One region of the Cytobacillus gottheilii genome, then DNA from elsewhere that is predicted to be linked to it. Evidence: predicted binding sites of a transcription regulator. Region 1 holds the regulator's gene; each other region holds the start of a gene.

The links. The regulator LexA, encoded in region 1, represses DNA repair genes until DNA is damaged. The targets are predictions, from matches to a motif close to CGAACATATGTTCG.
Positions count from the first base shown of each region.
Region 2: the regulator LexA is predicted to act here: its motif matches at 2,259-2,272, upstream of J1899_RS22255 (YolD-like family protein).
Region 3: the regulator LexA is predicted to act here: its motif matches at 2,017-2,030, upstream of J1899_RS14595 (Y-family DNA polymerase).

Region 1 is NZ_CP071709.1:2,073,523-2,078,153, reverse strand. It holds gene tkt (transketolase) at 1-12, opposite strand, end outside; gene J1899_RS10265 (DUF896 domain-containing protein) at 580-813, opposite strand; gene J1899_RS10260 (YneB family resolvase-like protein) at 1,013-1,666, opposite strand; gene yneA (cell division suppressor protein YneA) at 1,698-2,018, opposite strand; gene lexA (transcriptional repressor LexA) at 2,177-2,794, shown strand; gene J1899_RS10245 (DUF4257 domain-containing protein) at 3,120-3,407, shown strand; gene J1899_RS10240 (asparagine synthase) at 3,439-3,612, opposite strand; gene splB (spore photoproduct lyase) at 3,692-4,631, opposite strand, start outside.
Region 2 is NZ_CP071710.1:8,739-13,369, forward strand. It holds gene J1899_RS22245 (type IA DNA topoisomerase) at 1-959, shown strand, start outside; gene J1899_RS22250 (YhjD family protein) at 1,534-1,896, opposite strand; gene J1899_RS22255 (YolD-like family protein) at 1,899-2,225, opposite strand; gene J1899_RS22260 (antitoxin VbhA family protein) at 2,402-2,569, shown strand; gene J1899_RS22265 (Fic/DOC family protein) at 2,562-3,200, shown strand; gene J1899_RS22270 (hypothetical protein) at 3,637-4,086, shown strand; gene J1899_RS22275 (hypothetical protein) at 4,052-4,631, shown strand, end outside.
Region 3 is NZ_CP071709.1:2,945,210-2,949,840, reverse strand. It holds gene J1899_RS14615 (DUF4023 domain-containing protein) at 1-79, shown strand, start outside; gene J1899_RS14610 (hypothetical protein) at 239-952, shown strand; gene J1899_RS14605 (hypothetical protein) at 1,158-1,640, shown strand; gene J1899_RS14600 (YqzH family protein) at 1,722-1,928, opposite strand; gene J1899_RS14595 (Y-family DNA polymerase) at 2,113-3,372, shown strand; gene J1899_RS14590 (YolD-like family protein) at 3,394-3,729, shown strand; gene J1899_RS14585 (CDGSH iron-sulfur domain-containing protein) at 3,975-4,193, opposite strand; gene J1899_RS14580 (iron-sulfur cluster biosynthesis family protein) at 4,327-4,631, shown strand, end outside.

The DNA of each region.
Region 1 (4,631 bases):
TTGATTAAACATAAATTACATCCTTTCGAGAAAAATATCTTCTCTTTTAATATATAGACATTCGAGAGGTAAGACAACTGATAGAAACCAAAAACACATGATATTTCCTATTTTGTCACAATAAAACTTGCATTATGTAACAGGAAAGACAAATGTTCATCCATTCCTTTAATAAATGATAACGCCACCAATTTAATAGAAAGAAAAGAAGGAACACATGCCAATAATGGTGTATTCCTTGGTTTTCTTATAAATGAGGCTGGGACAAAACAAAATAAATCTTTCTAAAACACGAACTTTCAATATCTTGGTTTGGGTATTTAAACAAGTCCGTTCCACTGCGCTGCGGACCCTCGCTTTCCGTGGGGAGGAAGCTGAGCCTCCTCGGAGCAAGCTCCTGCGGGGTCTCACCTTTTCCTCTATTGCCCACAGGAGTCGAGTTCCTCCGCTCCATTTCACTCATGCTAATAAAATACATTTTATAATCGTAAAAAAACCGAATGATTAGAAAGATGACTTCCTAACCATTCGGTTCTATGGAAGTGTTAAATACTTATTCCCCAGTCTCATTTAAGCAATTTAATGCAGTTTGTTATTGTTCTTTTCCTGCTTTAGTTTCTCAGGTGTTACATCATTTCCTTCTGGATCTATGATTGTTACGCTCTTGAGTGTATTAAACATGGAAGAGCGGAATGTCTGCAAATATTCTTTGCGCAAAGCTGATTGCTCCTTTGCTTCTGCTTCCGTTAAACCAGTTGTTTTCGCCTTATTTGCTAGAACATTTATGCGGGCGAGTTTGTCCTTTGGCAGCATATGGACAGCTCCTTTACTATTTCTTTAGCATAAATGTCATTTTATTAGAAAATAGTTAAATTGACAAGGATGAAGTCTTACTCGTATAGAAAGAGGCTTCCGAGGTGAGAAAACGCGGATTAAAGGTTTTTTCCGATAAGTCCAGTACATACTGTGAAATTGTTTACTATTTCGCTGGACAATATGAAGATCTAAAGATTTATTGTTCATTATTAAGTTTATCTATATATTCCTGATAACGCCTATGTACAGTAGCTTTTGATATATTATATCCAAACCCTCTTAAGGTTGCTGCGATTTCAGAAAATGTTAACTCATTTTTACGTAAGCGGACAATTTCAGAGATTGGCACTTCAATACGTTCTCTTCCTGCGTTTTCTCCTTGATTAGCTAAGTTTTTTTGGGGCTTATAGCCTTTTTCGATCGCTCTTTGCATTCCGCGTTTAATTTTTACATTATGCAGCTTTCGCTGATATTCCTCAACCATTCCCACTATTTTCAATACCATTGAGTCTGATTCTGAAAGCTGTAGTTCCCCGTTATGCGAAACACTAAATAACTTAATGTTTTCTTTCAGAATACAATGAAGAATGGCTATTTTGGCATTTCCCCTGCCAAGCCTTGTTTCATCCTGAATTAAGACTGCCTGAATATTCTCTTCTTTGATTAGCGATAACAATTCAAGGATTCCTTCTCGCTCAAGGTCATATCCGCTTGCCTTTTCTTTTATAATTCTAGCTGGAAGAAATCCGTTCTTACTTGCAAGATGAAGCAATTCCTCTTCCTGCCTCTGCAAAGATGATTCCTGAGTATCTTTATTTGTACTGACACGGCAGTAAATAATTGCATTCATGTATTGCACCTTCTTCTATTAGTTCCTATTCCTATTCACGGCTGGCCAATTCTGTTATATATTGATCTTCATCAGCTTTTACCGGAATAGAAACGGTATCACCGGGATGAATTTTTCCATTTGTAATGCCATTATGAGTTTCCATCCATTGAACAAATTCAGCAGTAGAAAAATGATGCTCCTCTGCAAATTGTTCAGCAATTCCCCATAACGAGTCATTTTCATTAACAGTTACAATCATATATTGATCGTCTTCCTGATCTTCTAGTTGAAAAGAAAGAATAAGTGATCCTGCAATACTTAAAAATACAAGAATAATAGCATAGCAATAAGAATTCCACAATTTTTTCATAACCTTCACCTCATAAAGAATGTATGTTCGTATTCGTTGAGTTTATTATAATACGAACATTTGTTTTGGTCAACAGAAAATTCGAACTTATGTTTGTATGTGTTTTAAAAGAATGGTATAATCAGGACAAGATATTAATAAAGGGTGCGTGATCCAATTTGAAACTATCAAAAAGACAGCAGGATATTTTGGAATTTATTAAAGATGAGGTCCGACAGAAAGGGTATCCGCCTTCTGTGAGAGAAATCGGTGAAGCTGTTGGACTTGCTTCCAGTTCTACAGTGCATGGCCATTTAGCCAGACTTGAAAGCAAGGGATTAATTAGAAGGGATCCTACAAAGCCTAGGGCAATTGAAATATTGGATCTTGAGGAAACTCATATCCCGAAGGTAAATACCATTAACGTACCTATTGTCGGAAAAGTTACTGCCGGTCAGCCTATTACTGCAATCGAAAATGTTGAAGAGTACTTTCCCCTTCCAGAGCGTCTTGCACCTCCAGATGAACATGTTTTCATGCTGGAGATTATGGGTGATAGTATGATAGAAGCTGGCATTTTAGATGGTGACTATGTTGTAGTTAAACAGCAAAGCACAGCTAATAATGGTGATATTGTAGTCGCAATGACTGAAGATGACGAGGCTACTGTTAAACGTTTCTTCAAAGAAAAAGACTATTTCCGGCTTCAGCCCGAAAATTCAACTATGGAACCAATCATCCTTCGTCATGTTTCAATTTTAGGAAAAGTTACTGGTGTTTATCGTCAAATGCATTAATATGGCAAACAGAGCATGCAGAATACCTGCATGCTTTTTCTTTTATCTGCTAAAAGGTATATACAAATATAGTATCCAGCTATTTTTATCGTTGTTTCCGACCTGACAATCGCCTTTTTTCATTGCCACGATATAAAAAATCACCAAACCGAACTTTTGTTCTATGCGTGGGATTCAATATACATGCCGCATCACCTATATAGTTATCTGAAAATTCGTTATAATTAACCATGCTATTTTTGGAAAATTCCTATATACTGGTAATACAACATGATTCTAACTAAGGTCGCTTCAAAAAATCTCGGCTTTAGGAGTGTGAAGGGCTATGTTATTGAACATGTTACTTTCTTTCTGTATCGGTGCATTTGTCGGTGTAGCAGCACATATTCAAAAAAACGGCAAGCTGATCAAGCCGCGCAAAACAAAACGATTTATCTATCTGGGATTTTTTGAAGATGTTATTATGGGGTCATTAGCGGCTGTACTAGTGGTTTTATCTGCAAATCCTAAATCTGTCATAGCAGTTATTGTTACTGCCATGATCGCTGGATTAGGCGGAGAGGCTATCCTAAAAGGATTGGACTTATTAAAGCTGCGAGAGAAAAAAGAATAGGCGTGCAAGTCTTTTGCACGCCTCATCCTTTCTAACGTCGATGCTCTACAAGGTCAATAACACCTAAAACTACGTGTGCAAGTCCAAATCCAAATAATGTGTTAGCCATCATTTTGTTGCTGCCACGCTTTTGCTTAAGTGCATATCCAGTAGCTGTTACAGCCGTACCTAGTGCAGTTGGAATCATACCTTCACGAATGTTCATGTATTTCCCTCCACATCGATGTTAGTAGGCGTTATTTCTTTCACCCACAAATAGTATCGGCTTTCTTCACCTTAATCACTCATGTAAAATACTCCAATTTTGCATTAGGAAAGAATTTCTCCATATAAGCGTATAAGCTTTTTTGAATTTCCTCTTGTTCGTCTTTCTGATAAATATACTTGCCTATTCCGTATTTTCCCCATTTGTAGCGGCGTTTTTCCTCATCTAACTCCAGCTTTGTCATTGGGTAGTTTTTCTGAATGACCTTTTTTGCAGGCTTGGTAAACCGGTGCTGGATAAACTCAAATGTAATATCCTTTTTCGCATCCTCGGGTAATTCATCATGAAGGCGTTCAAACATATGATAATATCCGTCCTGCCATCCTTCGTGCAAATAAATTGGCGCAACGATAAACCCTAGAGGATACCCTGCTCTGGCTACCTTCCCCGCTGCTTCAATTCTCTTTGCCAGCGGTGATGTGCCAGGCTCAAAATTTTTAATAACATAATCGGCATTCACGCTAAAGCGAAACCGGGTTTTTCCGTTGTGCTCTGCATCCAGCAGATGATCAACATGATGAAACTTTGTAACAAAGCGAAGTTTTCCATGTTCTGACCTGCCGAAATGTTCAATAGCTCTTTTTAAACTATGTGTCAGATGATCAATTCCAACAATATCCGATGTACAGGATGCTTCAAACCGTGTAATTTCTGGTGATCTTTCTTCCATATACTTATCAGCTGCATCCAAGATTTCATCCACATTAACGTAAGTACGAATATACGGCTTACTTCCCATCGTCGTCTGCAGATAGCAATAATGGCAATGACCCATACAGCCAGTGGCAAATGGAATGGCATATTCCGCAGATGGTTTCGAGGTATCAAACTTTAAGGTTTTTCTAATACCAACCACTAATGTGGATTTCGCCACTCTGTATTTTTGAAAATCATTCTCTCCTGGTAAATTGCGGATCTGATTATGAGAGGTTGTATAACGGATATCGAGACCCATTTCC
Region 2 (4,631 bases), on a different replicon from region 1:
TATCTTATGAAGCGTTTATTGCAAAATCAAAAGAGTTGGCCAACCTCATTGTGAAGAATATGAGCAATTTAAGTGAGGATGTTACCAATTATTTAATGGTCAAGCACAATGAGCAAATTGAAATTTGCTCCTGCCTTTGCAAAGAGGGGAGGCTCATAAATAAAGGGAAATTTTACGGCTGCAGCTGCTATCCTGAATGTAAAATTACTTTTCCTAAAGAGATAAAAGGAAAAGTAATTCCTGAAGGTCAGATAAAGAAATTGATGGAAGAAGGACAGACGGATCTTATCAAGGGGTTTAAGGGTGAACAGGGGACATTTGAGGCGTTTTTAATTGCTGAAGATGGTAACTTTAAGTTTAAATTTCCTACTGCTGAAGATCGATCCTTAGGGGTTTGTCCAAAGTGTAATAAAGGTCATATAGTGAATGTAAAAACAAAGGATAAGAAACAATTCTATGCTTGCTCAGAATTTAAAAGTGGCTGCCAGTTTAGCATTCCTGAAGAAGTGGCTGGTTTAAAATTACCGACAGTGCAGGTGAAGAAGCTGATTACAAAGGGCTCTACAGATTTTCTGCCTGGATTTCAAAATAAGGAAGGGAAGGAGTACACGGCATCCCTACACCTTAATTTAGACAATAAAATTACTTTTAAATTTCCAACGCTAGAGGATCGGACCATAGGGAAATGTCGATTATGTGGCGGAAAAGTACTGATAGGAAAGCATTATTATCTTTGTGAAAACTATAAAAAATCATGCGAATTCATATTGCCTGGAACATTTTTAGAAAAACAAATAACAACTAAGCAAGCAATTAAGTTGTTGGACCAAAATATGACGGATGTTATTAAAGGATTTAAAAAGAAGGATGGAACAGGTACATTTGATGCGAAGTTATCTTATAATACGACTGAAAAAAGACTGACTTTTATCTTTCCTAAGAAAAAAAATAAACAATAACTATATGAAAGAATAAAAAGGGATTATGGTTATAAAAATCAATTGACACAAAACAACTAAATAATGAAGATTTGATTATTTTAGATATAAAATGTTGTTCAAAGTTGTTCATTTTTGTATATTACATAGTAATATATGCTATAATCAAAAATATAAGATGTATATAAGTTATAATTTCACCTATAGAATGTTTAAATTGAAAGTTTTAGAGCATAATAAAAAGACCAAGGTACTGCAATACCCTGGTCAACCATGTGTCGCGGTAGCGATCTGGTACAAACTTTTAGGACAGAATAATCCACCTAGTCGTCCAAAACAGGGTGGGTTATTTTTTTGTTGCAATGATGATTTGTACGACTAATCCGATAAATAATACTACGAATGTTGCTGTCGCTAAATCCATGATCTCACCTCCATCGGAGGATATTGATCGCCACCCCGTCACATAGCTCTATTTATTATTATACCATTAATAGAGTTATCCAATATACGTTTTTAGAAATTTTTAAATATACTAATCTAAACTAAACCTTCTTTTTCTAGTAACTTCTTTTTTGCTATACGAAAATTTTAATTATGAATTAAATCGCTTGTAAAGGTAGTATTCTAATAATGAATGTACTCTATTTCTTATTGCTGGATTAAAATAGCTGTGTTTTTCCTCATAACCCTTCCATATAAAGCTGAATTGCGTAAATGCTTCGTCGTGAGAGGTCTGCTGCACCTTCATATTTTCTTTTCTCATCAGTTCTTTTACTACTTTAAGATCACGCTGAACAGCCTTTAGTGTATCCTCAACAAGGTTAATATACGGCTCCTTAAGTTTAAATGAGGCCTTATCAATCACTTTAAGATCTTTTTCTAAAACAACGATCAGCATTGGCAGATACATAGCTTTTTCAATCAAATCTCGATCTTTTTCAGGTATCCTGGTCATGATTAATACCTCTCTACAGCAGTAATATCAACAATCATAAGTTTTATACTTTCATCATCTTTTTCAAGGACTATATACTTCATTAAATAATCTACTTTGTTTACAATACCTAAATGATTCATAAAATAACCATTTTGCCACACAGTTACCTTTATATCCAATGTGTAGTGAAGAGACTCCATAACGACATTTCCAATCTCTTCTAGCTCTTGCTGATCTAGTACAGGCTTAGCAATTTTTTTATCTTCCTGGGCATCCATTTGAAGTAGCCCTGTATGCTCGTGCATAAAAAACCCCTGCCATTTTTTAAGACCTCTATCACGCAACATATCGCCAACTCCTTTAATGATTATTATTATATACGAACATAAGTTCTTTATTCAATCTGAATTCGATCTAAATATATAACTAGTTAAATGTGGTAAAATAGGCATATAAAAATGGAAATATTGACTTTTATATATAATTATATTATAATTATCATATACAATAACGAGGTGAAGTTATGAGCAAATTAGAAAAGCAAATCGCATCAGTTAAAGCATCGTTAGGTATTGAAGACCTGTATTTAACAGAACATATGGAAGAGTTACTAATCAAAGAGTCTAAGGGAGAAATCTCGTTTGAGGAATATAAAAAAGAATTATTGAAGGTAGCCAAAGGTAATGGGTGAATATCAATCTAAATACTGTTATCCAGGAACAGAAATATTAAAAAATAAGTTCAATGTGAAGGATCAACAGGTGCTAGACACATTGGATGCTGGATTAACAGCAAAAAGGTTGTTGGATCTTCAAAAGAATCCCATTAAGGGATCTTTTGACATGGAGCATCTCAAAAAGATTCATGCCTATATTTTTCAAGATTTATACTCATTTGCTGGGGAGATAAGAACGGAAAATATTTCAAAAGGCTTTCCGTTTGCAGACGTAAAATATCTTCAGCCTGCAGCTAACGATATTTTTAACCAATTAAAAAAAGAAAAACATTTAGCCGGTATGGATTATAAAAGTTTTTCTGAACGTGCTGCCTATTATATGGCCGAAATAAATGTACTTCATCCCTTCCGTGAAGGAAATGGGAGATCTCAAAGAGAATTTATTCGAACATTAGCTTGTAGAAATGGTTATAACCTAGATTGGAGCAAGGTTGATAAAAACAAGGCTTTAGAAACATTTATTAGATCTAAAGTAGATCATCATCCTTTGGCTGATCTAATTGAAAACTGTTTAGAAAGTAGACAACCTAATTTAGCTTTGAAAAAAAACTTCTTATCTCCGCAAGAGCGTGGTATGGATCGCTAATTGCTGTGATATTAGATCTGAAGGGAAGATGGAGATGTACGAAAATACTAAGCTCCACGATTTTAGAGGGAATTAAAATATTGAATATGATTTCGCCCTTGCTCCTTAAGAGTGAGGGTTTTTTGTTATATTGATTGTTCAACTAGTAGCTGCATACCTCCTACGATCATTTTTTAGCTTTTTTATCAGATAGTAGACCCAAATCTTTAGATGCTTTATTAGCTGCAGATGCTATTTTTTTGGCCAAGTTTTTATCCAGTTTCAATTCGATCCATCCTCTTAATTTTTTAGCATTATTATGGCCATAAAAAATTTGTAGTAAACATCATACTCTCCTACTCTCTCTCATAGAAATATACAAACTGGAATTATGGAATTACGACTCTGAGAAAAACACCAGGAAGACAGTTTTGAAAGAAGGGAGGGAAGGGGCAGAATGAGAATAAAACCAATCGTGCCGATTAACGTTCCAGCAAAAAACAATGCAAAAAAGGAACCTTCATTACGCAAAACTCGTTTTGATAAAACCGATCCAAGGAAATTTCCTGTAAGCGAGCAAGAAAACATATTACTAAAGCGCATGTTTAAAATGAGAAAAGATCAGCTGCAAGCAAAAAGCATTACTGAATTTATAACAATGCTGCTACGGTTTGGACTTAGGCATCCTGAACTGATAAATGATTCTTTAGCTTATAAAGATACCGGAATTTACAAGACCATTAAGCCTAATCAGCTTGAAAAAACGGAAACAGAGGAATTGGCCATACGCTTAAATATGTCAGAAAGAAAGGTTTTTTACAGCATCGTATTTTCAGTTGTTTTGTACATGCAAAAAGGAGGATCGTTGAATAATGAAGAAATACAGCCGTTTAAACCTATTAAGTAATGCAGTCCTTGATAATACTGGTGAAATCATAAACCGTATATTTGAATCCAAATATGCACGTTTAGAAATTGAAATTCCTACTTCTGACCTGAAACGTGCACAAGTTTTTGTAAATACAGTGAATGAACTGATTGAGGATGAAGTGGACGAGTATTTTACTGTAGACAAGCTTATTGTGCTCCTATATAGGGATTTTTTAAGACAGGTTGACCAGGGAATGGATCTTGAAACACTGGCAAATGCCATTAGAGCAAAGATGGCAGCACTTGAAAATAAAACGCTGAAAGTGAAGCATTATTTAGCATTAGAAGAGGATATGGACTTAGATTCCTTGAAGCAAAGAGTAAAAGCTCAAAAGAAGAAACGTATGTCTTATTCTGTTGTTACATTTAAGGTGTATAAACAATCTGTATTGAGAGGAGAATTGTTGCTGCATGATCTGGCAGAGCTGCATCCTGATCTTGAAATGACAGTTGAGGATTTAATAGCTTTGCGATTAAGGGATGTGTTAAAAGAGATAAAAAAAGGAGATTACAATATTCTGG
Region 3 (4,631 bases), 870 kb from region 1:
ACAGGAAAAAGCCAAAAAGAACGAAGAGCGTCAAGGTAAGAAGCACGCTAGCGAAAAGCTTCCGAATAAGCAGCACTAATCATGAAGGTAAATAAGATCTCATAAACTCCACCTGAAAAGACCGCATTTATATGTGGTCTTTTCACATTTAGAATTATATAGTGAAGAAATTAGTATTTATAGTAAAATGATTATAAGGATTTTGACATGATATTTGGAATTTATAAGAGGTGAACTCGTGAAGAAAAAGGTGGTTTTAGGAAGTTTATTGCTTATTTTAATTTTGGTTATTTTCTTGAATGCTTTTCAATTTTTTACACGCAGCGCCAATTCAGATTTATTGTCTGATTTAGAAGGGACGATTTACTTTACCGAAAGAGTTGATGGTGTATTAACATTATTTAAATCGGATGCCTCTTTACAACACAAAGCCTTAGTATATAGCCATAACGGGAAAGGAAATGATGGTTACGGAGATTTTAATCATAATATTATCGATTTTTATTATGATCGTATAAGTGAAACGTTTACTTTTATTGCAATGAATAACGGCTCTTGGAGCTTGTTTTCCCTAAAAGAAGGAGAAAGCAATCCGACTGTACTCCAAGCAGATGTAATGGAAATGGACACGGACTATCTGCAGAACGAGAATCAGGATCTTTCTGTTGCTTCCAAAAAAGGGTCCCTTTATCTTTCTGAGAACGGAAACGAAAGCATACTTAAGAAATTTAACGGAATTTATGATGAAAAATTTACAGGCTATGACTCTATTGGATTTTCACCAAATGGAAACTATTTAGTCTATCGTTCGATGGAACACTTTACGCCAATCGGGACCATTTTAGAAGGGATCTTTGCTGACTCTGTGGGCAATACTTATATATTGGATCTATCGACAAGAGAGAGTACTAAATTTATAGATGCCCATCAAATTCAATGGGTTATGGATTAATGAAGAGTAGAATTTGAAAAAAGTACTGCACACAAAGCAGTGCTTTTTATCTTGCGTGATTTAATAGAAAAGTGATTTTTTAATCATTGCGCTGAATGTTCGATATTTAATCAACATTCTAGGTTGGTGTTGCAAGTGGAGACGCATGAAAAATAAGTGAAACTTTAAAAAGTAACATTCGTCAAATCAGTAAAGGAGGGATATTTTGAGATTAAAAATGATTTTAGCATTATTTATCATTTTAATAATGGGTTGTTCAAATAATGTTGCAGATATAGGAACTGAAGACTTAAACAGTGAATTTCCTCCAACTATGACAGGGCTAATTATCATTAACGGGATAGAGCATCAGATGGAAGAGGGAGGTTATCACTGGGAAAGAAAAAAAGGTTTAGAAACAGAAGTAGTGGCAACAGACCACGCCTCGCCTTATCAAATCGCAGACCACATGAAACCAATTAGCGTTAACCCTAATGAAAAAGTGGAGATTATGATTGAGGAAAATCCAACTATTACAGTTTATTTATGGAATGAAAATGGAAGAGAAAAAGAAATCGAACAAAATGCTAATCAGATAATTGTGCCCTCAAGTAAAGGGAAGTATATCTATGAAGCCTTAGCAGAATGGGCTAACGGAACGGTTTCCTACACATTTGTTATAGACATTCAGGCAGATGCAAAAAGATAAGTCTATAAGTGAAGGGGAAACCTTATTCATGGTTTCCCTAATTTTGTTTAAAATCCCACCCGCATTAAAATGCATCAGATCTTAAAAATACGGCGAACCCGTTACATATCCATACACAATATCGCTGACAATATCATGCAAATCCGTTTCAGGTTCATCTTTTTTTACTGTCATAACCTTCTCATAAATCTCCGCAAATTCTGTGCTTTCGCAGGGAATTGAATCCTTCTCCCAGTTATATTGTCCAAGGCAGCTTTGCACCATTTTATATACATACCGTCTTTCCACTTTGTGTCACCTCTTGTTTATTATAACGGCTTTCTGTCTGGCAGCAGAGGGGGATATAAGAAATTCGTCGTAAAATTTCCATTGAAAACGAACGTATATTCGCTTATCATAATGGGTATATATAAACAGAACGAGTGTTCGTTTTAAAAAGTATTATATGTGTAAGCAAGGTGGAGGGACCTCTATGGTGGATTATCGTTCATTGCCGCAAGGGCAAATCTTATGCATTGATATGAAGAGCTTTTATGCAAGCTGTACGGCTGTCATGCTGGGGCTTGATCCGCTGAACTGCTATCTTGTGATTGCCGGCAACCATGAGCGCAAGGGAAGTGTTGTACTTGCCGCATCTCCAAAGGTCAAGAAGGAATTCGGCATCAAGACGGGTTCGAGACTTTTTGAAGTTCCGAACGATCCGCGCATCAGGATTGAAGAGCCGAAGATGGCAACGTACCTGCGGGTTTCGACTGAAATTACACGTGTATTTAACCGTTATGTGCCAAAGGAGGACATTCATACGTACAGTGTGGATGAAAGCTTTTTGAAGGTTGACAGTGTCTTGCATTTATGGGGAGACGCAATCACCATTGCGGAAAAGATCAAGGATGACATTGAACGGGAATTTCAGCTTCCATCCGCAATTGGGATTGGTCCCAATATGCTGATGGCAAAGCTATGCCTTGATCTCGAAGCAAAAGGAAAAGGCATAGCAGAGTGGACGTACGATGATGTGCAAACGAAGCTTTGGAATGTCTCTCCTTTAAGAGAAATGTGGGGAATTGGCCGCCAAGTAGAAAAAACACTGAACAGCATGGGGATTTTTTCAGTCGGCCAGCTGGCTCGCTATGATTTGAAAAAGCTTGAGAAGAAATTTGGTGTTATGGGCAATCAGCTTTATTTTCATGCATGGGGTGTTGATTTGTCTGAGATTGGGGCTCCGATTATGGAAGGGCAGATTAGCTTTGGCAAAGGTCAAATTTTATTAAGAGATTATAAAGAAGAGCATGAAATTAAAAATGTGATACTGGAAATGTGCGAAGAAGTAACAAGACGGGCACGTGCACACCGCAAAACAGCCCGGACGATCAGCTTTGGAGTTAGCTATAGCAAGGATGAACTCGGAGGTGGCTTTTATCGTTCAAAGACGATTGAGCGGCCGACAAATATCACGATGGATGTTTATCATGTTTGTCTGGAGCTATTTCAGCAGTTTTATGAAGGGAAAACGGTGCGGAAGATTACGATGTCACTAAGCAATATTGAGGATGATCATGAATTGCAGCTGAGCTTATTTGATTTGGATGAATGGCGCAGAAAAAAGCTTGGCTACACAATGGATGGAATCCGCAGGCGCTTTGGATCGGCTTCTCTTCTTCGGGCGGTTTCCTATACAGAGGCTGGCACAGCAAGGCATCGCGCAAAACTCGTAGGCGGGCATAAAATGTAACAAGGACAAGGGGTGTTTGACATGATTCGGGATCGGGGAAGAATTAAATGGACAGCCATGATGCTGCCAGAACATGTGAAGATGCTGCGTGACTGGGCAGATGAGGATCAATACGAACAAAAGAAAGAGCTTGATGAACAAGAAGTGGAAAGGCTGAATGAAGTGCTGGCGGAAGCGATGGAATTTAACAGCAATGTGGTAATCACGCATTATCGGCGCCAGAAGTATGAGCTGACGATGGGAACCATCCACTTCTGGGATGAAATGAACAAACGCCTTCACATTGCTGACCGGTTTCATGAAATTCACCGCATCGATCTAAGCAGTGTAGTTGACGTGCGATTAGCGGATGACTAGAAAAGCGGAGGCGGCTTGCCCAGCCGCGACAAGCATAAGGCGAGCCGGGCGGAAGGTTGTTCTTTAACCTTCTGAACGGATTGACTTATGACCTCGAGCGGCTAGTCGCCGGAGCTAGACAAATAGAAAAGCGGAAGGTGCTTGCCCAGGGACGACCAGCTTAAGACAAGATATTAGCTGCCTGATCGTATGAAAAAATGCATATGCCTTCAGAAAGAATACTGAAAACATATGCATGTGGAATCTTATTCTTCTGAGCCTTCTGGCTTTGGTGCGCGAACGGCAGATTCAAACTTACCTTTATGGCTTCCGTCACAAAACGGAGCTTTTGCGCTTAACCCGCAGCGGCAAAGCGAAAATGCTGGCTTTGTCTCAAACGGATTTCCTTCTGCGTCAACTAACTCCACGTCACCAGTAATGCGGAGCGAACCATTATCATTTACTTTAATTTGTACTTTTTGCATACTTTCTCATCCCCCTCGCAATAATGGTATAAGGAAGAGAGACAGAAAGCAACAGGCAAAAGCAAAATAGCAGAAGCAGCGGCAAGAAATATGTTAAAATAACGTATTCAGCCATGAAAGGAGAGAAGAATTCATGGAAATTAAAATTACAGAAACAGCAGCCGTTAAATTAAAAGAGCGACTAGAGGGAAAAGAAGGGTTTTTGAAACTGAAATATGATACAGAGGGATGCGGCTGTGTTGTCAGCGGTGTGGCAGCATTATGGCTTGTAGACGAACTCGATAGCGATGATCTTGAGGTTATAACTTCTTCAGGCAGTATATATATAGAAAAGTCTAAAATTGTCTTTCTTGATGAAAAACTCATCATTGATTTTTCTGAAGCAGCTAACTGCTTTCAGCTGAAAAGTCCTAATCAGTATTTAAACCCGCGTATGAG